3 regions of the Nitrincola nitratireducens genome follow, and region 2 is predicted to be linked to each of the others. Evidence: predicted binding sites of a transcription regulator. Region 2 holds the regulator's gene; each other region holds the start of a gene.
What was found. The regulator FNR, encoded in region 2, switches genes on or off when oxygen is low (the NO sensors DNR and NnrR bind a similar motif). The targets are predictions, from matches to a motif close to TTGATNTANATCAA.

Region 1: a site for FNR is predicted at 1,627-1,640, ahead of petA (ubiquinol-cytochrome c reductase iron-sulfur subunit). Genes of this name have one in related genera too.
Region 3: a site for FNR is predicted at 5,459-5,472, ahead of D791_RS10140 (GbsR/MarR family transcriptional regulator). Genes of this name have one in related genera too.

Annotation. Positions count from the first base shown of each region.
Region 1 is NZ_AONB01000005.1:124,715-132,206, forward strand. Features, by position in the region: gene zapE (cell division protein ZapE) at 1-595, shown strand, start outside; gene rplM (50S ribosomal protein L13) at 766-1,197, shown strand; gene rpsI (30S ribosomal protein S9) at 1,211-1,603, shown strand; gene petA (ubiquinol-cytochrome c reductase iron-sulfur subunit) at 1,891-2,487, shown strand; partial or broken gene D791_RS06770 (cytochrome b) at 2,487-3,742, shown strand; gene D791_RS06775 (cytochrome c1) at 3,742-4,515, shown strand; gene D791_RS06780 (glutathione S-transferase N-terminal domain-containing protein) at 4,605-5,237, shown strand; gene D791_RS06785 (ClpXP protease specificity-enhancing factor) at 5,255-5,671, shown strand; gene D791_RS06790 (BON domain-containing protein) at 5,716-6,291, opposite strand; gene D791_RS06795 (SIS domain-containing protein) at 6,294-6,881, opposite strand; gene D791_RS06800 (YraN family protein) at 6,906-7,256, opposite strand; gene D791_RS06805 (penicillin-binding protein activator) at 7,264-7,492, opposite strand, start outside.
Region 2 is NZ_AONB01000001.1:511,578-519,069, forward strand. Features, by position in the region: gene D791_RS02385 (cation diffusion facilitator family transporter) at 1-588, opposite strand, end outside; gene D791_RS02390 (bile acid:sodium symporter family protein) at 1,073-1,945, shown strand; gene queE (7-carboxy-7-deazaguanine synthase) at 1,942-2,571, opposite strand; gene D791_RS02400 (recombination-associated protein RdgC) at 2,584-3,498, opposite strand; gene D791_RS02405 (adenine phosphoribosyltransferase) at 3,503-4,045, opposite strand; gene fnr (fumarate/nitrate reduction transcriptional regulator Fnr) at 4,077-4,847, opposite strand; gene D791_RS21645 (oxygen-independent coproporphyrinogen III oxidase) at 4,976-5,374, opposite strand; gene D791_RS02415 (radical SAM protein) at 5,353-6,366, opposite strand; gene D791_RS02420 (sulfite exporter TauE/SafE family protein) at 6,439-7,113, opposite strand; gene ccoS (cbb3-type cytochrome oxidase assembly protein CcoS) at 7,106-7,327, opposite strand; gene D791_RS02430 (heavy metal translocating P-type ATPase) at 7,327-7,492, opposite strand, start outside.
Region 3 is NZ_AONB01000010.1:65,443-72,934, forward strand. Features, by position in the region: gene D791_RS10120 (voltage-gated chloride channel family protein) at 1-312, opposite strand, end outside; gene D791_RS10125 (ABC transporter ATP-binding protein) at 339-2,183, opposite strand; gene cydB (cytochrome d ubiquinol oxidase subunit II) at 2,429-3,433, opposite strand; gene D791_RS10135 (cytochrome ubiquinol oxidase subunit I) at 3,430-4,803, opposite strand; gene D791_RS10140 (GbsR/MarR family transcriptional regulator) at 4,840-5,403, opposite strand; gene D791_RS18960 (pyrroline-5-carboxylate reductase family protein) at 5,617-6,387, shown strand; gene D791_RS10150 (TRAP transporter substrate-binding protein) at 6,521-7,492, shown strand, end outside.

The sequences.
Region 1 (7,492 bases), on a different contig from region 2:
TTTGTATAAGGATGGATTGCAGCGTGCGCGCTTTTTGCCCGCAATTGCGCTGCTCAACAAGTATACCGAGGTCGTGAACGTTGATGGCGGTATCGATTATCGTCTGCGGGTGTTAGAGCAAGCCGAGTTGTACCATTTTCCGCTAGATGCAGACGCGGACATCAGCTTGAATAAAAGCTTTGAAAGCTTAGCACCGGATATCGACATCGCTGAGCGGGATAAGCTGATTGAGGTTAACGGTCGTCAAATTAAATGTCGGCGTGTGTGCGAAGATGTTGTGTGGTTTGACTTTAAAGAGTTGTGCGAAGGCCCACGTTCTCAGAATGATTATATCGAGTTGGGGAAAATCTACCACGAAGTGCTGGTCAGTAATGTCCCACAGATGGGGCGCCAGAATGATGATGCGGCACGGCGTTTCATAAACTTAGTGGATGAGTTTTACGACAGTGGCGTTAAGTTGATTTTATCTGCCGAAACCAGCATACATGATATTTACACCGAAGGTCGCTTGTCCTTTGAAATCGAACGCACTAAAAGTCGTTTGCTTGAAATGCAGTCGCATGAATACTTGGCAAGAGAACATCGATCTGCATAAAAAGCAAAACAGTGCTCGTAAAGCTGAGATAAAGTCAGTATAATGCCCGCTCCCAAAATTTGGGAACGTGAAGGTTGGATAATGTTTGTCCAACGAATAACTATAAGCTAAGTCGGGCCCGTATCTCTTGTGGTGCGGAATGAGACTTATCGAGTTAAGGTGATCATTTCATGAATAAAACAGTAAGCGCTAAGCCAGCCGAAGTAAAACGCGACTGGTACGTTGTTGACGCAGAGGGTAAAACCTTAGGCCGTTTGGCAACTGAAATTGCTCGCCGTCTGCGTGGCAAGCACAAGCCTGAATATACTCCACACGTGGACACAGGTGACTACATTGTTGTTGTTAATGCTGAGAAAGTGCACGTAACAGGCAACAAGCGCAATGATAAGATGTACTACCGTCATTCTGGTTTCCCAGGCGGTCTTAAGGAAGCAAACTTCACTAAGATGATTCAAACCTTCCCTGAGCGTACGATTGAATTGGCTGTAAAAGGCATGTTGCCAAAAGGCCCACTTGGTCGCTCTATGTACACTAAGCTGAAAGTGTATGCTGGTAATCAGCACCCGCATCAGGCTCAGCAACCTAAAGAACTGAATATCTAAGGGGAAGGCGAATATGTCTATTACTCAGTATTACGGCACAGGCCGTCGTAAAACCTCTACTGCTCGCGTCTTCTTGCGTCCAGGTACAGGTCAGGTCACTATTAACCAACGCACCATGGAAAACTACTTTGGTCGTGAAACTGCGCGCATGATTGTTATGCAGCCGTTGCAGTTGACGGGTACCGCTGAAAAGTTCGATGTATATGTAACGGTTGCAGGTGGTGGTGGCTTCGGTCAAGCCGGTGCTATTCGTCATGGTATTACACGTGCTTTGATGGAGTACGATGAGACGTTGCGTGCTTCCTTGCGTGAAGCTGGTTTCGTGACTCGTGACTCGCGTATGGTTGAACGTAAGAAAGTCGGCTTGCGTAAAGCGCGTAAGCGTCCACAGTTCTCCAAGCGTTAATTTTTGTTTGCCTTCTGGGCAAATTGATTCTTATCAAAAAACCCGAATCTTTCATGGTTCGGGTTTTTTTGTGGTTTTTTATTTTTTTCAAAACTTTAATTGCGTATTAGGCTGTTTTTTAAATGTGAATAGGCCTAAGGTAGACTGGTTTTAACCTTGTAAAAATCGGGTATTTTCTTTACTATTTGCGCCATTTGAAGAATCCGATTTGTGGGTTTTAAATGACTGGCGACGGAACTGACCGTATTTTTCGGAAAGTGGTCGTCGAATGAGTGGAGATGAAGTTAATGAGCAATGACGGCGTGAATAAAGGTCGGCGTCGGCTACTCCTCGGTGCAACATCTGCGTTAGGCGCAGTGGGTGCTGTAGGTGCGGCTGTCCCGTTCGTAGCGTCCTGGCATCCTAGTGCAAAAGCAAAAGCCGCAGGTGCGCCTGCTAGAGCGGATGTGAGTAAGCTAGAGCCTGGTCAGCAAATGATTGTTGAATGGCGAGGAAGGCCGGTCTGGATCGTGCGTCGTGGCGAAGAAGCCTTGGCGAATCTAGAACGCTTGAATGATCGATTGGCTGATCCAGAGTCAAATCGTTCAGAACAACCTGATTACATACCAAAAACTCCGGCAAGATCTTTAAGGCCTGAGTACGCTGTTCTGATCGGTATTTGTACTCACTTGGGCTGTTCACCAACCTATCGCCCTGAAATTGCACCCGCTGATTTGGGTGATGGGTGGTTAGGCGGTTTCTTCTGTCCGTGTCATGGATCACGTTTTGACCTGTCGGGTCGCGTATTCCGTGCACAGCCTGCACCGACTAATCTGGTTATCCCACCTCATTCGTATCTGGATGATTCGACGCTTATCATCGGTATAGATCAGGAGGCTTCATAATGGCTGGTCATCGCAATAAAGGAAACCCAGGCCTAATGGGCTGGATTGATGATCGTTTCCCAGCAACAGCGCTATGGATGATCATCTTGCTAAATACTATGCGCCTAAAAACTTCAACTTTTGGTATTTCTTTGGCTCGCTTGCATTGTTGGTTTTGGTTAACCAAATCGTAACGGGTATCTGGTTGACCATGAGTTACAACCCTTCAGATGAGGGGGCGTTTGCTTCATTAGAATACATCATGCGTGATGTTGAGTACGGTTGGTTGTTGCGTTATATGCACTCTACCGGAGCTTCTGCATTCTTCGTTGTTATCTATCTGCATATGTTCCGCGGATTGATGTACGGATCTTACCGTAAGCCACGTGAGTTGGTGTGGATCTTTGGTATGACCATCTATCTTGCGTTGATGGCCGAAGCATTCATGGGATACCTCTTGCCTTGGGGACAAATGTCTTACTGGGGTGCTCAGGTTATTGTATCTCTGTTTGGTGCTATCCCAGTGATTGGTCCTGATCTACAGCAGTGGATCCGTGGTGATTACCTGATTTCTGGTATTACTCTGAACCGTTTCTTTGCGTTGCACGTTGTGGCTTTACCAATCGTTATTCTTGCATTGGTTGTTTTGCACATCATTGCATTGCATGAAGTAGGATCGAATAACCCAGACGGTATCGAAATTAGCGAGAATTTGGATGAAAATGGCATTCCGAAAGACGGCATTCCTTTCCATCCTTACTACAGCGTCAAAGATCTTGTCGGTGTGGGCGTTTTCTTGTTTATTTTCTCGATTGTTGTTTTCTTCTTCCCGGAAGGCGGCGGTTACTTCATTGAAAGGCCAAACTTTGAGCCAGCCAATGCGCTGAAAACACCGGATCACATTGCACCTGTATGGTACTTCACGGCTTTCTACGCTATGTTGCGTGCCGTAACCTTCAACCTCTTTGGCTTAGATGCTAAGTTCTGGGGTGTTGTGGTGATGGGGGCTGCAATTGCGATTCTATTCGTATTGCCATGGTTGGATCGTAGCCCTGTAAAATCAATGCGTTATAAAGGTTGGATTAGCAAGATTTACTTGGTTGTTTTTGCGATCAGCTTTGTAATTCTAAGCGTATTGGGTGCATTGCCTGCGACAGATGCGCGCACGACTGTGGCTCAAATCTGTACCGTGCTTTACTTCGGTTACTTCCTCCTGATGCCTTTCTACACCAGGTTAGAAAGTACTAAACCAGTTCCGCAAAGGGTGACAGGCTGATGAAAAAATTTCTATTTGCACTATTGATGGTGTGTCTGCCAGCTGTAGTTCAGGCGGCTGCCAGTGCGTATCCAACAGATTCAATGAAGCCAGATCTACGAGATCAAGCCTCTTTACAGCGAGGTATGGCGCTATATGTTAACCGCTGCATGGGATGTCATTCCATGGAGTTCCAACGCTTTGAGCGCACAGCCGATGATATTGGTTTGCCTCATGATTTGGTAGAAGAGTATTTGATTCGTGGTGATCTTAAAATTCACGATCAGATGACCATCGCTATGAGTAAAACTGATGCCGCAGGTTGGTTTGGTGCGCCACCACCTGATTTGACGCTTGAAGCGCGTCTAAGAGGTACTGATTGGTTGTATACTTATTTGCGTACGTTCTACCGTGATGACTCAAGACCTTGGGGTGTTAACAATGCTCTCTTCAAGGACGTAGGTATGCCAAACGTGCTTGAAGATCTTCAGGGTGTGGTTATCAACAACTGTACAAGTGAAGAACTTGAAGCTCGTGGTGGATTTAGTGGTACACTGGATCCGTTGACAGGAACGCGTAGCGGCCAATGCTTGACTGTTCAAGCGGGCACTGGAAGTATGAGTCCTGCCGAGTTTGATCAAGCAATATATGACTTAGTTAACTTTATGGCGTATGTCGGTGAGCCTTCGCGCTTGCAGTCTGAGCGTATTGGTACCTATGTTCTAATATTCTTGGCCATCTTCACTTTCTTCGCATACTTGCTGAAGAGAGAGTACTGGAGAGATATACACTAATACTCAGGTATTGGTTTATGAAGCTACGCGGTCGTTAGGCCGCGTAGATTTTTTTGTTTATAGCAATCGATTGTTTGTGGGGTAACTCGATGGGAGTTGTAGCAAAACGTTCTTCCATGACCTTTTTTTCAGATGGCGATGACCACTACAGCCATCGTGTAAGAATTGTTCTGGCTGAGAAAGGGGTCGCGGTGGATATTGTTGACTGTAAAGTTGACGATATGCCTGAAGATCTTGTAGGTCTAAATCCTTATAACAGTCTTCCAACTCTGTTGGATAGAGAGTTGGTGTTGTATGAGTCGGGAGTAATGATGGAGTACTTGGATGAGCGGTTTCCGCATCCTCCACTGTTACCTGTCTATCCTGTTGCTCGTGCTGAAAGCCGTTTGTTTATGTACCGTATTCAAAGAGATTGGTGCAAATATGCAGATACAATTCTGCAAGGCGTAGCGGATCATGATGAGATTGAGCGTTGCCGCAAAGAATTGCGTGACAGTTTGGTTTCTATTTCACCGATTTTCAGTGAAAAGCCCTTCTTCATGAGCGATGAGTTTACGATTGTAGACTGCTGTATAGCGCCTCTTTTGTGGCGTTTGCCTGTGATGGAGATTGAGTTGTCCCAGACGCAATGTGCTCCATTATTTAGCTATATGAAACGTTTGTTTAGCCGTGAGTCTTTCCAAGCGAGCTTATCAGACGCTGAACGCGAGATGAGAGACTAAGTTCTCTGAGGTTGTATATGACACCGAGTAGATCCTATTTGTTAAAAGCATTACATGAGTGGATAACCGATAACGACATGGCGCCGCATATTGCGGTGGATACTCAAGTTCAAGGCGTGATGGTTCCCGATCAATTTATGCGAGAAGAACAGTTGATCTTGAATGTGTCGTATTCTGCTGTCAAAGATCTGGTGATGGATCAGGACGGTGTATCGTTTAATGCCCGCTTTGGTGGGGTTCCAACCAATGTGTTTTTACCTTTACCCGCAATTTTAGCCATTTATGCAAGAGAAAATGGCCAGGGTATGGGGTTTGGTATGGAGCCTGGTGCAGAGATGCTGGTTGCCGAAGATCGTGGCCCAACAGAGCCACCACCTGACAAACCAAAGTTAGCTGTACCAAAAGAAAAACCACGATTAAAAGTGGTTAAGTAATATTAAGGGGCTTTTAAGCCCCTTTTGTTTAATGTAGAAGTCAACTAGACGCCAATGTATTCAAATACCTTGACAATGCGTCTGACCCCCACAATTCCACGAATAACATCAACAGCGACATCGGCTTCTGCAGGGGTGACAAGTCCCATCAGATAGACAGTGCCATTCTCTGTGACCACTTTGATTCTCATACCCTCAGTCCTGTTGTCGGCCAAGAGTTGAGCTTTTACGCGTCCAGTTAAGTAGGTGTCATTTGCGCGAATCATTAGAGATGTAGGGCCTTCAATTTCGAGCTCATTATGAATCTTGCGTATTTCACGAAGTACGTTAACCACTTGTTCTGCTTCAGCTTTTGTTGCTTGGTTGGGCACTTGACCTGTTAGCAAAACCTGCCCATTAAAGCTATTGATGTTAATGTTGGAAGCTCTTAATGCGTCACTGCCTTTATTGACATTCACCTTGGATTTAAACTCAATGGAGTTGTCTTCAATGTAATTGCCAAGGGTTCGGCGACCTTCGTTTTCCTCTATCGGTGTCTCGCGGGTGGCGCTGACAAATGTCGAGCAACCCGATACCCCTGTAAGAATGCTGATTAACATCAGTGAGAAGAGTATGCGCATTGTTAGGCTCCAAATAGTTGATAATCGATTAAATCGCAAAGGCAATGAAGCACTAAAAGCTGTGCATCATGCACTAAAATTTCATCTTCGGACGGTATGCATATTTCGATTTCATCGGGGCGTAAAAGTGCCGTCATATTTCCACCATCGCCACCTGTCAAAGCAATAACATCCATTTCTCGGTCATGCGCCGCTTGTATTGCTTGGACTAAGCTTGCAGAGCGACCGTTTGCTGAAATCGCAATCAAAATATCACCGGGCATGCCAATGGCGCGGATTTGTTTAGAATAAATATCAGCGAAGCTGCTGTCTTCTGCAATGGCGCATATGGCGGCGCTGTCCGCATTCAGTGCAAGGGCTGGGAGGCCAGGACGCTCGTGTCGAAACCGATTAATCAGGAGGCTGCTAAAGTGTTGAGCCAGTGCACCTGAAGCGCCATTCCCAGCGCAGAGCAGTTTACGCTCACTCACTAAGCGTTCACAGAGCAACTGGCCCGCTTGAGCAATTAGCGGAGTGAATTGCTCAATCGTTTGGGCGTTGACCTCCATGGAGTGATGAAATTGATTAATAATTTTTTCTTCAAGTTCCATTAACGGATATCCAGTGTAGGTAATTCAGGGTCTGAAGGCATCTTTGTACCAAATCGGTGGTTGATCGCCTTCAAAAGCGACAACGTCAAAACGGCAAGGATAACCATCCCAGCCCGTTTGTCCACTCATAATATAGCGAGCTGTGCGAATTAACTTGCGTTGTTTCTGCCAATCAACTGAAGCCGCGGCTCCACCAAATTGAGCGTGCTTGCGCCGTCGCACCTCAATAAAGACGATGGTATCACGGTCGTACATTATCAGGTCTATTTCGCCAAGACGGCATCGCGCATTTCGTTTTAGAAGAATGAGACCTTGATTGCACAACCATTCTTCCGCTCTTTGTTCGGCATCCATGCCAAGGGTTTTTCGATCCATGAAAATTTTATTCCTTTATGAGTTGGGGGATTCCATTTGTAAACGTAGCCCAAGAGAGTCTGCGTATGATGCGTTTATTTGGGCCGACGCTTAGGCGGCCTGTCTCACCCTCAATGTAACTTCCTGGGCGCATGCTTAGTTCGTTTAAGGCAGAGTGCAAACGCCAAGCATCAGCACCGAGTGCATAAAACTTGCCTTCGTTTGTGTGGGTGTTGTCACGTGAAGCGGCTAATGTA
Region 2 (7,492 bases):
TTTTGCAATCAGTAAAGCTACTAACACCGCCGCCAGCGCATCCAGCCACCAAATGCCGAGAATCGCGCCTGCGATTGCTATCAAGACCACGACGGAAGAAAGTGAGTCACTCCGGTGATGCCATGCATTTGCGATTAAGAGTCGCGATTGAATTTTTTCCCCAACGCGTAAGGTATAAAAGAATAAAATTTCATTCGCTAAAATTGAGGCACCTGCAATGAACAGGGCTACGACACTGGGTGGGGAGGGGATTTCACCCGCAAATAGAAGGCGCAAACTATCCCAGGCCATGAACCCGGCAACGCTCAGTAGCACAAAAGACAAGGCCACCGTTCCAAGTGTTTCAAAACGACCGTGGCCATACGGGTGATTGGTGTCTGCTTTTTTATGGGAGACGCCTAACAAAAAAACGACCATTAGGTCGGTAATGACATCCGATAAGGAGTGAAAGCCATCGGCCACTAATGCCGCTGATCCAGAAAATACGCCACCCACTATTTTTAGAAGGCTCATGACTGTATTGACAAGCGCTCCAATCAGGCTAACGTTTTGTCCGGCGCGTTTGCGTTCATCTAAGGATGGGTTCACACAGAATTCCTACTCAAAAAGATCAGTGTATCGACGTGTTCGGAAGGTCTCTAGTGTTGCAATTTAATACAGACTGTCAAGAGTGAACATGAATAAAAAGTTACAAAAAATGTGAGTAACCTTGTAATTTATGCTTGACACCTGTGAGTGTTTTTTTAATGGTTGAAAAATGAACAGAAAAAAGCGGAAAATCTGATAATTAAGCTATTGATTTATTTAAGTTGTTGAAAAATAAAAGATTTGTGTGTTGGTTAAAAAATGATCAATTTGTCTGAAGCCGTGAATTTATGGGGCAGGATAGGGGTTATGTGCATTTTTTTCACAGGCTTATCCACAGATAATGTGGGTAGCCTTGCGAACCCGATGCAGAGCCTATTTTCATACACACAGGTGTGAATAGATTTTTTTTGCAATGCACAAACAAGATTTGAGATACTTTACTCAATTTAAAACCACATGGCTATTTTCATTCATGCAGGCTTCTATGATCACGCAACTGTTTCTACCGATTGCTTTGTTTATCATCATGCTCAGTGTAGGCCTTGCGCTGACGCTTGCAGACTTTAAACGTGTCTTGAAGTACCCAAAAGCCGTCTTTCTGGGGATTACGGCTCAGTTTTTCCTTTTACCGCTTCTGGGGATTGCCGTCGTTTGGATCTTTGATCTTCCCATCATGCTTGCGTTAGGCTTGATCATATTGACCTTGGCTCCAGGTGGGGCAACATCCAATGCAATTACCTTGCTAGCAAGAGGTGATGCCGCGTTGTCGGTCTCATTAACGGCGCTATTGAGTCTCATCACACCCTTTACCTTACCTTTGATGACGGCCTTGTTGTTGAAGGTGACTTTAGAGGATGATGTGTCAATTGCCTTCCCGGTCGGTCAAGCTTTAATGCAGATGTTATTGATTACGTTAGTGCCAGTGTTGATAGGAATGGTGTTTAGGCATCGTTATTTGGCGATCACACTACGCATAGAAAAGGCCATAAGACACCTAGCCTTTTTGTTGATGGTGGCAACGGTGATTCTGTTGGTTGTCAGTCGTTGGCCCATGCTCATGCAGGTCTTGCCGTTGTTGTATCTGCCCGTTTTTACGCTGGTGCTCTTGGCTATGCTGACAGGGTATGGCGTGGCGGTGATGGGGCGGCTGGATGACCCGCAGCGTGTCTCGTTAACGATTGAGGTGGGGTTGCAGAATGCGGGAACGGCACTTTTGGTGACTGGCGCCTTGTTGCAAAACGCTGAAATGTCGGCCAGTGCGTTGACCTATGGTGTGTTAATGCAGCTACCGGCCTTCGCGTTGATTGCCTGGCGAAATCGAGATGTGTTTTTTCGCCAAGCAAAGGTGATGACCTAATCGATACCCAGAATTTTGTGGGTCTGTAAACTGAGTCGCCACTGAGGGTGGCGCAAACAATAATTGAGGGTCGCTTTTAGATTCTCTTGAGCATCCGCTGAATCCATGGGCTGTAAGTAAAAATTGTCAAACTGATAAGACACAAATCGCTCTGGCATGGCGTGCGATTGAGGGTACACCAGTTTGAGCTCGTTACCTTTGCGAATGATGATATCTGTGTCTGCTTTTGGGCTAACACAAATCCAGTCAATCCCATTCGGGAGCGGCTTAGTGCCATTGGTTTCAATGGCAATAATAAAGCCTGCTTTATGCAAGGCATCGACCAAGGGTTGATCGAGCTGCAGAGCAGGCTCTCCACCCGTGCACACAACGTAAGGAGGCTCTGAGCTTAAAGGCCAAAAGCGTTGCAAGTGGGTTACCAACGCGTCTGGACTGTCAAATTTTCCGCCGTTTTGACCATCATGGCCAATAAAGTCAGTATCGCAAAATTGACAGATCGCTTTCGAGCGATCAATCTCACGGCCTGACCACAAATTACAGCCCGTAAACCGACAAAAAATAGCCGGCCGCCCTGCATGGGCACCTTCACCTTGCAGGGTATAAAACACTTCTTTTACGCTGTACATACGAGGTTAGACCTAAGCAGATTCAGGTTCGCCACCAAAGCTGGCGATCAACGAGGGCATTAGATTCGACAATTCAAGGCCCATTTGGTTGAGTTGAGCATCGAAAAACGCTTTTTCGTCCTCAGGGCTGTCTTGCTGAAGCTGTTCCTGATATTGATCCGTTAGCTTAAGGCGGTGCAAGCTTAAGTCAGAATAAATCATAAAGCTTAACTGATCTTGCCAAGTTAAGGCCAAACGCGTGACTTGCATATCAGTGGCTAAATGAGCGCGAATTTCATCGGAAAACAAATTCTGCCCTTTGACACGGATAACGCCGCCCTCAGCAGAGGTGTCCCTGAGTTCGCACTCATCATCCACGGCAAACCCAGTGCTAATTTGATCTTCGTCCTGAACCCAAAGACTTAAGACGCTTGCTGGCGCTTGATTGACGGTTAAGGGCTTAACTTTCAATGTGCCTAACACTTCTCTTAAGCTGTTCAGCAAGTCTTCAGCGCGCTTGAAGCTGCCCGCATCAACAAAAATCCAACCGAGTTGCGGCATAATCAAAGCGCGAGTGGCCGAGCGTTTTGAAAAGGCACGTGGAAGAAGCTCCAAAATGATTTCATCTTTGAGCTGATCTTTTTCTTTGCGGTAGACTTTTCTCGCTTCGTCTTGCTCAATTTTACTGACTTTAACCTGTAGCTCATCTTTGATGACGCTGGCGGGTAGAATGCGCTCTTCCTGCAGCAAACTGACAAGGTACATGCCATTGCTAACAAACACGGGGCTTTCACTAAAGGAACAGGGTGAAACCCAGCCCTGACGTTTGAGTTCTTGGCGTCCACAGGGCACAAAGGGTTTCGTCAGAAGTGCATTTTCCAAGTGTTGCTCAGAGAAGTCTGCATCAGGGGTAAATCTGTAAATCAGGATGTTCTTAAACCAATTCATTCAGTTAAAGTCCTTCGTAGGCGAGTAACGCAAAAACAGGTATGCCACTGTCTTGAATACGTTGCGAGCCTTTTAGATCGGGTAGGTCGATTAAGGCAGCGACTTCGGCCACTTGTCCGCCTAAGCGCTTAATAAGAGACGCTGCCGCAAGAACGGTTCCGCCTGTTGCGATCAAATCGTCAAAAATTAAGACAGTATCACCCTCTTGGATGGCGTCTTTTTGAAGTTCGACCGTCGCCGATCCATATTCAAGCGAGTATTCCTCTGCGATGGTTTCGCCGGGTAGCTTGCCTTTTTTTCGGATCAGCACCAAGGGCAAATTCAGTTGATACGCAACCACAGAGCCCAGGATAAAGCCTCTGGCATCTATACACGCGACATGGGTAATCGAGCTGTCTATGTAGCGCTGAATAAACGCATCACAGGTGATTCGCATGGCTTTGGGATCTTTAAAAACAGGGGTGACATCACGAAAAATAACGCCGGGTTCTGGCCAGTCTGAGATAGACCGGACCACGGATTTGACATAAAACTCATCGTAAGACATTTAAAACTCCAGCGAGACCCGGACATCGGGTTTAAAGAGAGGTTTTGCAAGCAGGTGTCGGCTTGTCAATGGCTTCACCTGATAGTTCGAAAAGCGCATCATAGTTCAGAATTTCAACTTGTTTACCATCAACAAGAATCATGTTTTGCGTTTGGAAGCGTGTGAAAATACGGCTGATGGTTTCAACGGCTAAACCAAGATAATTGCCTATCTCATTTCGTGACATAGATAAACGCAAGTAGTTTTGAGAGTAGCCTCGTTCATGAAAACGTTGCGTCAGCTTGATCAGAAAGGTGGCCACGCGCTGCTCCGCTGTTTTTTTCGACAAAAGCGTCATCATCTGTTGGTCATTGCTGATTTCGCGGCTCATGGTCCGAAGAATCTGGCGACGCAGCTCAGGCATGTGGCCTGATAGATCGTCCAAGCGCTCAAAAGGGATTTCGCAGACGGTGGTGGTTTCCAGAATTTTGGCTGAAACAGGGTAGGCCGTATCGTTGAAGCCACTGAGCCCCACCAGCTCTCCTGGAAAAAAGAAACCTGTGATCTGCTCTTCGCCATCATTGGTGATGCAGTAGCTTTTTACAGAGCCCGCACGAATGGCAAAAATGCTTGTAAAGGTATCACCTTGTCTAAACAGGTGCTCGCCTTTTTTTAATGGACGGCTTTTATCAATGATATTATCAAGGCGCTCCATCTCCGTCATGTTCAAGGATACGGGCAGACACAAGGAGCTTAAACTGCAGGTGCTGCAGTGCACTTGATTGAGACTGTGAAGTTTGCCTGTTGAGCGTTTTTCTTCCATTCGTACACCTATCACCTTATCGGAATGAACATCGGATGCTCTCGATTGGGTATTATGTAACATTTAGGCGGCGGGGTGAAGAAGTATCCGGCAGTTGCGAATAGGCAATTGCCGGACGCACGCGAGCTTTAAATAATTCTGGAGTATCCGCGAACAGGTGCTTGCTTTGGAATATACGCATCAAACGTCATGCAAATGCGTCTAATTAATAAGCGCCCTGCAGGTGTGACTTGAATAACCCCCTTGTCCAACGTGATCAAGCCATCGGCTTCGAATTGCGCAAGCTCCGTCAGCTCCTCAGCGAAGTAGGTCGCGAAATTGATGTCAAAGCGTTGTTCAATATCCGCAGGGTTCAACGAAAAATGACAAATGAGTTGGTTAATAACAGCTGAGCGAATTCGATCATCTTCATTTAAACTAATGCCGCGCTTTATCGCATGTTGCTTATGATCAATTGCATCGGTGTACAGGCTTAAGTCATGCTCGTTTTGGTAAAACACGGAGCCTATCTGGCTAATAGAGGACACACCAATTGCAACCAAGTCACAATCAGAGTGTGTGGTGTAGCCTTGAAAGTTGCGATGCAGTTGGCCATTTTGCTGGGCAATCGCAAGGCTGTCATTCGGCTTTGCAAAATGATCCATGCCGATATAGACATAGCCCGCACCCAGTAGTTTATTAATGGTGTGTTGTAGGATATCCAGTTTGACATCGGCAGATGGCAGGGTGTCGGATTGAATGTGTTTTTGCGAACGAAAGCGATCCGGTAGGTGAGCGTAGTTAAAGACAGACAGGCGATCAGGCTCATCCGAATGATTTCATCCAGCGTTGCATCAAAACTTGAAAGGGTTTGATGCGGAAGACCATAGATAAGATCCATGTTAATGGACTGGAAGCCAAGGGCACGTGCGGTGTTTAGGACGCGTTCTGTTTGTTCAAGGGGTTGTACGCGGTTGACAGCCTCTTGTACCCGGATATCCAAATCCTGCACACCAAGGCTAATTCGATTAAATCCGCACTCGCGCAACACTCTAAGGGTGTCATCACTGGCTTCACGAGGGTCAATTTCAATGGAGTAATCGCCTTGATCATCATCGCGTAGATTGAAATTCTTACGCAGTTGCTCCATCAGTTCACGCATTTGATTGTCGCTGATAAAGGTCGGTGTGCCACCGCCCCAATGCAGTTGATTCACAATGCGGTTGTTATCGTACAGGCTTGATAAGTACTCCATTTCACGATAGACACGCTCCAAGTAGGGTTGGGCTCGGTCTCGGTTTCGTGTAATCACTTTGTTACAGGCGCAGTAGTAACAAACGTGCGCACAAAAAGGAATATGGACGTATAAGGATAAGGGCGCGTGTTTGTCCGTCGTGCTTAGGGCGGATTGAACGAGTGCTTCGGGCTGTAAGTTAGGGTCAAACTGCACGGCGGTGGGATAGGAAGTATAGCGAGGCCCCGATAAATCATAACGTTTAATGAGGTCTAAATCCCACTGGATAGGGTTTTGGAAGTTCACAGTTTTCGTTCCTTAACAGCTAAAATACAACGCACAGTATAGAGGAAAAAAACAAAAATACGTTGATGAGGGTCAATGGCTTATTGAAATTAACTCAGTCAGAGGGAGTGTGAAAATGCCAAAGGCGATAATGACGAGTGCTGACAGCTTGCGAGTCCATTTTTGTTGCAGCAAGGCTTTCACCTGTTGAGCCAGTAAGCCCGTGGTGAACATGGCCGGTAGCGTGCCTAACCCAAAACCCGCCATCAGCAGTGCACTTTGCTGCCAGCTGCCAGCGGATGATGCCCAGAGCAATGTGCTGTAGACCAATCCACAGGGGAGCCAGCCCCAAGCAACACCCAGCAATAACGCCTGGGGTAAGGTTTTGACGGGCAGTAAGCGGCTCGCACTTGGACCAATGAGTTTCCAGAGCTTACCACCCACTTTCTCCAGATGCGTAATGCCTAGCCACCACTGGCCGACATAGAGGCCCATGGCAATTAGCATAAATCCAGCAAAACTGCGAAGAATTAGTCCAGAGGTTCCTGTTGCAACGAGGGCTCCAACTGAGCCCAATAAGGCCCCAGCAATCATATAACTGCTAATGCGACCTAGATTGTAACTCATGAGAAAGGACGTATTTGACAGTGTAGAGCGATGGCGCTGTAAGCCGATGCTGGCGGCAATCCCACCGCACATGCCGATGCAGTGTGTGCTGCCAAGTAAGCCAATCATGATGGCGGTGGAAATCAGCAGGGGGTCAGTCATTGTGCTTAGCGTTGTCTGCGTCACTTGGGTGGGTGTGATCCTTGTCAACCTTGGCGTCGTCAGGGATCAAGTGATCATCGTCATCATAGAGGATGCTGTGGGCAGGCGATTCGAGATCATCAAATTGCCCGCTGTTGACGCTCCAAAAAAAAGCCCAAAAAGCGATGCCTGTTAGAATCAAGGCGATCGGGATTAGAATGATGATAATTTCCATTAAATACCTGCTTTGGGTTGGGGCGTATTTTTTGCGTTGGTAATTGTGCCGCTTTTTTCGTTATTTTTGGTGTGGGTTGAGCTTATGGGTTTCAGCCGTTTAAAGCGACGCGTTAGGCGTAAGGCATTCCCCACGACAACGAGAGAGCTTGCTGTCATGCCAATT
Region 3 (7,492 bases), on a different contig from region 2:
CGTGCCGCCAAGCACCAATGGCACCATGCGCAATGGAATTACGCGTTTAGTGTCGTGAATTTCATCCAGTAAAAGGTTGTTGCCCGCTTCAACACTTTGGCCAAAGCGAAGATACATCCAACCCACAAAAAAGCCTGCAAAGGGCAGTAACCATAGTAGCCAAGGGTGGCTAGAAAAGGTGTTCGAAACCCAGCTCAACGAAAATAAAAACAGAGCCGCTGCACTGCCCGCCAAAATCGCAACACCACAGGCCAAGATCAGCCATTTAGCAAGGTGTTTGAATAACCCGAGTGGGATTGGCGAGCGATGCATGGTCGTAGTCTCAGTCCAAAAGTGATTTACGGGAGTCTATCACCATTATCCTCCCCCAGAAAACCGCCGGATTGCCGTGCCCAGAGTTGAGCGTACAAGCCTGGTTGAGCTACCAGTTCATCATGGGTGCCCATTTGAATAATCTGTCCCTTATCCATTACGATTAAACGATCCATGGCCGCGATGGTCGATAAACGATGGGCAATGGCAATCACGGTTTTGCCTTCCATCAGTTTATACAGGTTTTCTTGAATGGCAGATTCCACCTCGGAATCCAACGCAGATGTGGCTTCATCAAGAATTAGAATCGGGGCATCTTTCAGCATGACGCGTGCAATCGCAATGCGTTGTCGTTGACCGCCAGAGAGTTTGACGCCTCGCTCGCCCACTTGCGCGTCGTAGCCCGTACGGCCTTTGATGTCTTTTAAGCTGAGAATGAAGTCATGGGCTTTTGCGCGTTTAGCGGCTTCGATGACCTCCTCGTCAGATGCATCGGGGCGACCGTAGGCAATATTGTCGCGCACGGATCGGTGCAATAACGACGTGTCTTGGCTGACCATACCAATATTAGCGCGTAACGACTCTTGCTGAACTTCGTGGATGGCCTGCCCATCAATCAAAATACGGCCTTTTTCAACGTCGTAGAAGCGCAGAAGTAAATTCACGAGCGTTGATTTACCCGCACCCGAACGCCCGACAATACCGACTTTTTCACCCGATTTAATCGAAAGCTGTAGCCCTTCGATGACACCGGATGCCTGACCATAATGAAAATCAATATGATCAAACTCGATCACGCCGTTTGATGCCTGTAGAGCCGGCGCGTTGGGTTGATCTTGCACCTCTTGCGCGACTGAAATTGAGCCGATGCCATCTCTGACGGTGCCAATGTTTTCAAATAAAGACGATACTTCCCACATAATCCATTGCGACATACCCGATAGGCGCAGCACTAAGCCAAGTGCAACGGCGACAGCGCCAATGCTGATCAGGTCTGATAACCACAGATAGATACTGAGGCCTGCAACCGATAGCAGCAACAACGAATTCAACAGATACAAGCAAGTGTTAAACAAGGTGACTAAGCGCATTTGCTTATGAACCGTGCTTAAAAAACCCTGCATGCTTTCTTGGGCATAGTCGGATTCCCGTTGAGAGTGAGAAAAGAGCTTAACGGTTTGAATGTTTGTATAGGCGTCGACAATGCGTCCGGTCATGATCGAGCGTGCATCTGCTTGGAGTTGCGAAACCTTACCCATTAAGGGGACAAAGAAACGTAACATGACAATATAGGCAACGATCCATACCAGCAAGGGCAGCATCAAACGCTGATCGGCACTGCCCAGAATGAACAGAGTGCCAATGAAGTAGACCGTGACGTAATTGAGCACATCGATCATTTTGATCACGCACTCGCGTACGGCAAGAGCGGTTTGCATGAGCTTGGTTGCGATGCGGCCTGCAAATTCTTCTTGGTAAAAGCTCATTGACTGTTTAAGCAAGTAGCGGTGAACCAGCCAGCGGATGCGCATGGGGTAGTTGCCCATCAGCACTTGGAAATTCAGTACAGAATGAATGAACACCAATAATGGCAGTCCCATAATAACCAAGGCCATTCCGATCAGTTTCCAGCCCTCGGTGGCTAAAAAGCTTTCTTTGTCTTGCTCAGACAACCAGTTCACAATATTACCAAGGAAGCTAAATAACCAGACTTCGACCAAGGCAACGCACGCCATCAAAACGGCTGCACAAGCGATCCAAGGCCACATCCCACGCGAGTAATGCAGGCAGAAGCGAATGAGGCTTTTTGGGGGTTGACCTAATTGTTCATCGGGAAATGGGTTAAGTCTGCTTTCGAACCAGCGAAACATGTGGACTCTCTGTTTTTTGTCTGTTGAGTTGTGCGGGAAATGTCATCAAGGTTGGGCGAGCATGATGTTGATAGGCATTGAGCAGACGATTTAACACTAATTTAGACTGAATAGTCCAGTTTTTGTGCGAAAGAAAATCATTTAATGCGCGCACTCCATCACAAACCACACTCAGGATTCAAAGCCCCATTCCACTCAAGTTATTACGCAAAGCGAATGAGGCTTTGGGTTTCTAAGCCGCGAACTTAATAGTACTTCAAACCATCGGCTTTACCTCGGAAGGCGTAATACGCGACGGCGGTGTAGGCCGCAATAATGGGGATGACGATCACCGCGCCAAAGAAGATTATGGTCAAGGATTCTTTTGAGCTGGCGGCTTCATACAAGGTCATTTGGTTTGGAACGACAAAGGGGTAAAAGCTCAGTGCTAACCCCGCAAAGCTGCAGACGAAGATCACCTTGCAAATGAAAAAGGGTATCCAAGCGCCACGATCATTCGGTAGGGGCAGCCGCTTAAGTGCTAGATACCCCAATGCAAACATGGCAAAGCACAAAAGAGGAATGGCAGCGAATAAATACGCCAAAGGTGGTTCTGTCCATACCTGATACACATTGGCATTTACCAGCGGGTTAATCGCGCTGACCGTTAAAATACCGGCTAACGTCCAGACGCCTGCGCGTTTACATTGACGGATCGCATGAAACTGTAAATCGCCAGTCGTTTTCCCGATCAACCAAGCGTTGCCAATCATGGCGTAAGCCGCTGTCACACAAAGGCCACTAAAACAGGCAAAAATCACACTTCCGATGTGATACTCCAGCCCCATGACATAAATACCCAGCATAAAACCCTGGCTAAAGGTTGCGAGTAAGGATCCACACTTAAAGGTCCAGTCCCAGTGAATTTTACGCTCAGGTTTGACCTTAGCACGAAAATCGAACGCCACTCCTCGAAGAATAAGTCCGATTAATAGCAATGCTGCAGGCAAGTATAGTGCGTGAAGAATGGCACTGTGCGCTGCAGGGAAGGCCACCAGCAGTAAGCCTACGGCTAAAACAAGCCAGGTTTCGTTGGCATCCCAGAAGGGGCCAATCGATGCAATTGATGTATCCCGCCAAGCCTCTTGTTTCATGGGTAAGGTTATCCCTACGCCCAAGTCATATCCATCGAGAATGGCATACAAAAGCACGGCCAGAGCCGTTAGGGCGGCAAAAACCAACGCCAAGTTTTCCGCTGTTAATAGGCTCATACGCGGGCTCCTTCTGTGGCAATTTCCGTTTTCTTTTCGGGTAAACCGGGAAGCGATAAATCGTACTCTTCTACATCAATCGCGCGCTTGGCCAACCAGAATAGGGTTTTGATATAGGCCACCAACAACACTGCATAAAGTAAGAGATACATGATTAAGGTGAGAGCAACCTGCTCACTGGCGACCGTAGTAACCGCTTCACTGGTACGTAAGACGCCGTAGACCAAGTAAGGTTGACGCCCAATTTCGGTGACATACCACCCTGCTAGTGTGGCGAGCCACCCCGAAAAAGACATACCCATTAAGACCTTATACTGCAGGGGAGTGAGCTCATTTTTACGGTAGAGTCGCAGACTGCACCACCAGGCCACCAAGATCATCGCTATGCCTGTTCCCACCATTACCCTGAAACTATAAAAAACAGGCGCAACGGGGGGATGGGCATCTTCGAAGTCACTGATCCCTTGTAGCTCACCCTCTAATTCATGTGTCAGGATCAAACTCGCCAGTTTTGGAATTTCAATCGCAAAGCGGTTCGTTTGGGTTTCAGCATCCGGTATAGCAAACAGCACCAAGGGGGCGCCTTTTTCCGTGTGCCACAATCCTTCCATGGCCGCTACTTTTTGCGGCTGATGCGCTAAGGTGTTTAAACCGTGCAAATCCCCGATAAATGCTTGGCTAGGAGCCAACACCGCCGCACTAAACAGAGCGGTTTTGAGGGTTAGGCGAGGTGCCTTTTTATTATCGCCTCGGTACAAGCGATACGCTGAGATGCCTGCAACCAAAAAGCACACCGTTAATGCCGAAGCGAATAACATGTGCGTAAAGCGATAGGGGAAGGACGGGTTGAAGATGATCGCCAACCAATCCGTCGCGTGGGCCACGCCATCACGCATTTCGAAGCCGACTGGTGTTTGCATCCATGAATTCAGAACGAGAATCCAAAATGCGGACAAGGTTGTGCCGAGCGCAACCAATAACGTGGCCAAGGTGTGCAGCCAGCGGGGGACTTTATTAAAGCCAAACAACATAATGCCCAGCATCGTGGCTTCGAGGAAAAAAGCCGTCAGAATTTCATAGGCCAGCAAGGGGCCCGCAATATTTCCAACCGTTTCCATAAAGCCGGGCCAGTTGGTACCAAACTGGAACGACATGGTAATGCCGCTTACTACGCCTAAAGCAAAGGTCAAGGCAAAGACTTTCACCCAAAAGCGGTAGGCTCGCATCCAAACGGGATGTTGAGATAAATCAAAGCGAATTTTGAAGTACACCAGCAACCAGCCAAGGGCAATGGTGATTGTGGGAAATAAAATATGAAAGCTGATATTGGCGGCGAATTGTATTCGCGAGAGTAGCAGGGTGTCTAACATAAGGACCTCGCAGGTAGATAAGCACCGATCAACACACTACGCCTTTTTGGCAGGCTCTTTTTTACTTAAGAACGTATCCGTAAACTCCAGCACCTTGCCCACCCCCGAACCGAGTTTCATTAAAGTGTTCAGCTTATCGGGTGAAAGTGATTGCAGGCTTTGCGTCCACTCCGTAATGTTTTCCAGCAGGTCATGAATTTCGGCGATGCGTTTCTGGGCGTAGATTTCTTCTTGATTGGCGGCTTCGTCCATCATAATGTCGCGCAGTAATGTGAGGGTGGGGTCCATTTCGCGTTTGCGCCGTTCTTCAAATACACGATTAGCCATGTCCCAGATACTGCCTCGGCTTTGATAAAATTCACGTCGCTCGCCTTGTTTGTGAATCACCTGAACCAGCTGCCAACTGCCCAGCTCTTTTAAACCCATGCTCACGTTGCCACGAGAAATGCCGAGTAGATCCCCGATTTCGTTCGCACATAAGGGCTCTTCGCTGATGACCAATAAGGCGTAAATCTGACCCACGGTGCGGTTGAAGCCCCAGCGGCTGCCCATTTCGCCAAAGTGGTAAACAAAGGATTCAATCATTGGTGTTAATTGCATAGTTGTGCCTTTATTGAACTTTCAGAATTTTCTGAAAGAATAATACGCCTATGTCTTGATCTAGATCAACGCTTTTAAAGAAAATCTATGATTGAACGTTACAGGTGTGCTTGTTCGTGCATTTCTTGCATCCATGAGCGTGTAAATATGTCGAGGCTAGCGATATTCGAATTCACACCTATACTGATGTAAAAGTATAAGAAAGGGGGCCGCATGCGTATCGGTGTGTTAGGGGTAGGGGCGCTGACAGAGGCAATCGTGAGGGGCGTCCAGAAATCAAAATCGCCTTACCGTTGGTGTTTATCTCCACGTTCGGCGTTTCGTGTTGAGCGGTTATTGAGTTTGCCGCAGGTGTCCGTTGCGGCAGACAACCAAGCCGTGGTGGATCAATGCTCGACGGTGATCATCGGTGTTCGACCGAATGATTTGCAGGCGCTTGCGGCGCAGATCAAACTGACACCGGATCATCATCTGATCTGTGTTGCCGCAGGTGTCGAGCTAAAAACTCTTCAAGCGCTGTTTTACCCGGCCAAAGTGACTCGTATGATGGCAAGCATTGCAGCAGAATATCCCGGCGCGAGTGTTTTTTTCTTTCCAAGCGATGCGGCCCTGTCGACGTGTTTTTCAAATGCAGGATTTGGTGTTCAGAGTTTTTCCACGGAAGCACAGTTTGAAGCGTCAATGCTTAGCGTTTGTGTGAATGCATGGTGGTTAGATCAGATTCAGGCGTTGGCACAGGCCTTTTCGGATGAAACGGGGATGTCTTTAGTCGATGCTGTTGAGTTATTAGCGCGGGCTCAACAGGAGTCCGCAACCTTACTTAAACAACGCCGGAGCACCGCGCCCTCTGTTCTTGCACGTGAGATTGGAACCCCCGGTACGTTTACGGCGCGAGGCCTTTATCACCTGAAAGAGCGGCAAGCCGAAAAGCCTTGGGTGGATATTTTGAGTGAGTTACTGAAAGAGTTAAAGTCAATGCCATGATCGGCAAATGCATCTCATTTTTGTAAATTGAGAGTGTTTGAAAAGCTTTTACAGATATCGCTTTATCTAGAAACGCTTTTCGGGTAGATTTTTAGATATATTCGCATCAAATACCTGCCGTTAGGAGATGTTCATGGGTTACTTTCGAAAATCATTGGCGTCGGCTGTCGCTGTCTCGTGTTTAAGTTTGGCGGCCTTTGCTGTTCAAGCAAAAGATTTTCGCTTAGGGCTAATTACCCCGCCGTCTCATCATTGGACACAAGCGGCTCAAGCCTTTGCCGATGAGCTCAATCAGGCATCCAACGGTAAGCACAGTGTTGCAATTTTTCCGGCACAGCAGTTGGGGAATGAAGCACAGATGGTTCAGCAGTTGCAAGCGGGCTCTTTGGATATGGCTTTTTTGACTATTGCTGAGGTTTCAAATCGTGTGCCAGAATTCGGTGCGCTCTATGCACCCTATTTGGTGGATAACGTGGACGAAGCCGCCAGTTTGCTCAAAACAGATGAAGCGAAACGTTTATTTGATCTTCTGCCACAACAAGCGGGTTTAATCGGTATTGGCTACGGCATGGCGGGCATGAGGCAAGTCATGAGCCGAGTGCCGGTCGAAAGTCCTGCCGATCTTCGGGGTAAAAAACTGCGAATTACCCCTTTTGAACCGATTCGCGATTTTTACAATGCGTTAGGTGCAGCTCCCACCCCTTTACCCTTGCCAGCCGTCTATGACGCTTTAGCAAATCGTCAAATTGATGCCATTGATATGGATTATGATTCAATCTTAATCTTCAAATTCTATGAGCGTGCCGAGCACTTGCTGATTTCTAACCATATGATGTTCCCGATGGTCGGCGTTGTCTCAGCTCGTGTGTGGAGAACTCTGGAGGAAGAAGATAAAGCATTAATTACAGAGCTGATGCAAGCTCAGCTAGACGGTGTATTAGAAACCTTCAGGCTGCAAGAAAAGGATCAAGAAGCTGAGCTAAGAGCGCTAAATATCATGATTACAGAAGCAAGTCGCGAACACTTTGCTGAAAGCATCGCGGCATGGGAAGCGATTTGGTCAGAAAAAGCGCAATCGTTAGGTGCATTAAGAGATGCAGTGAAT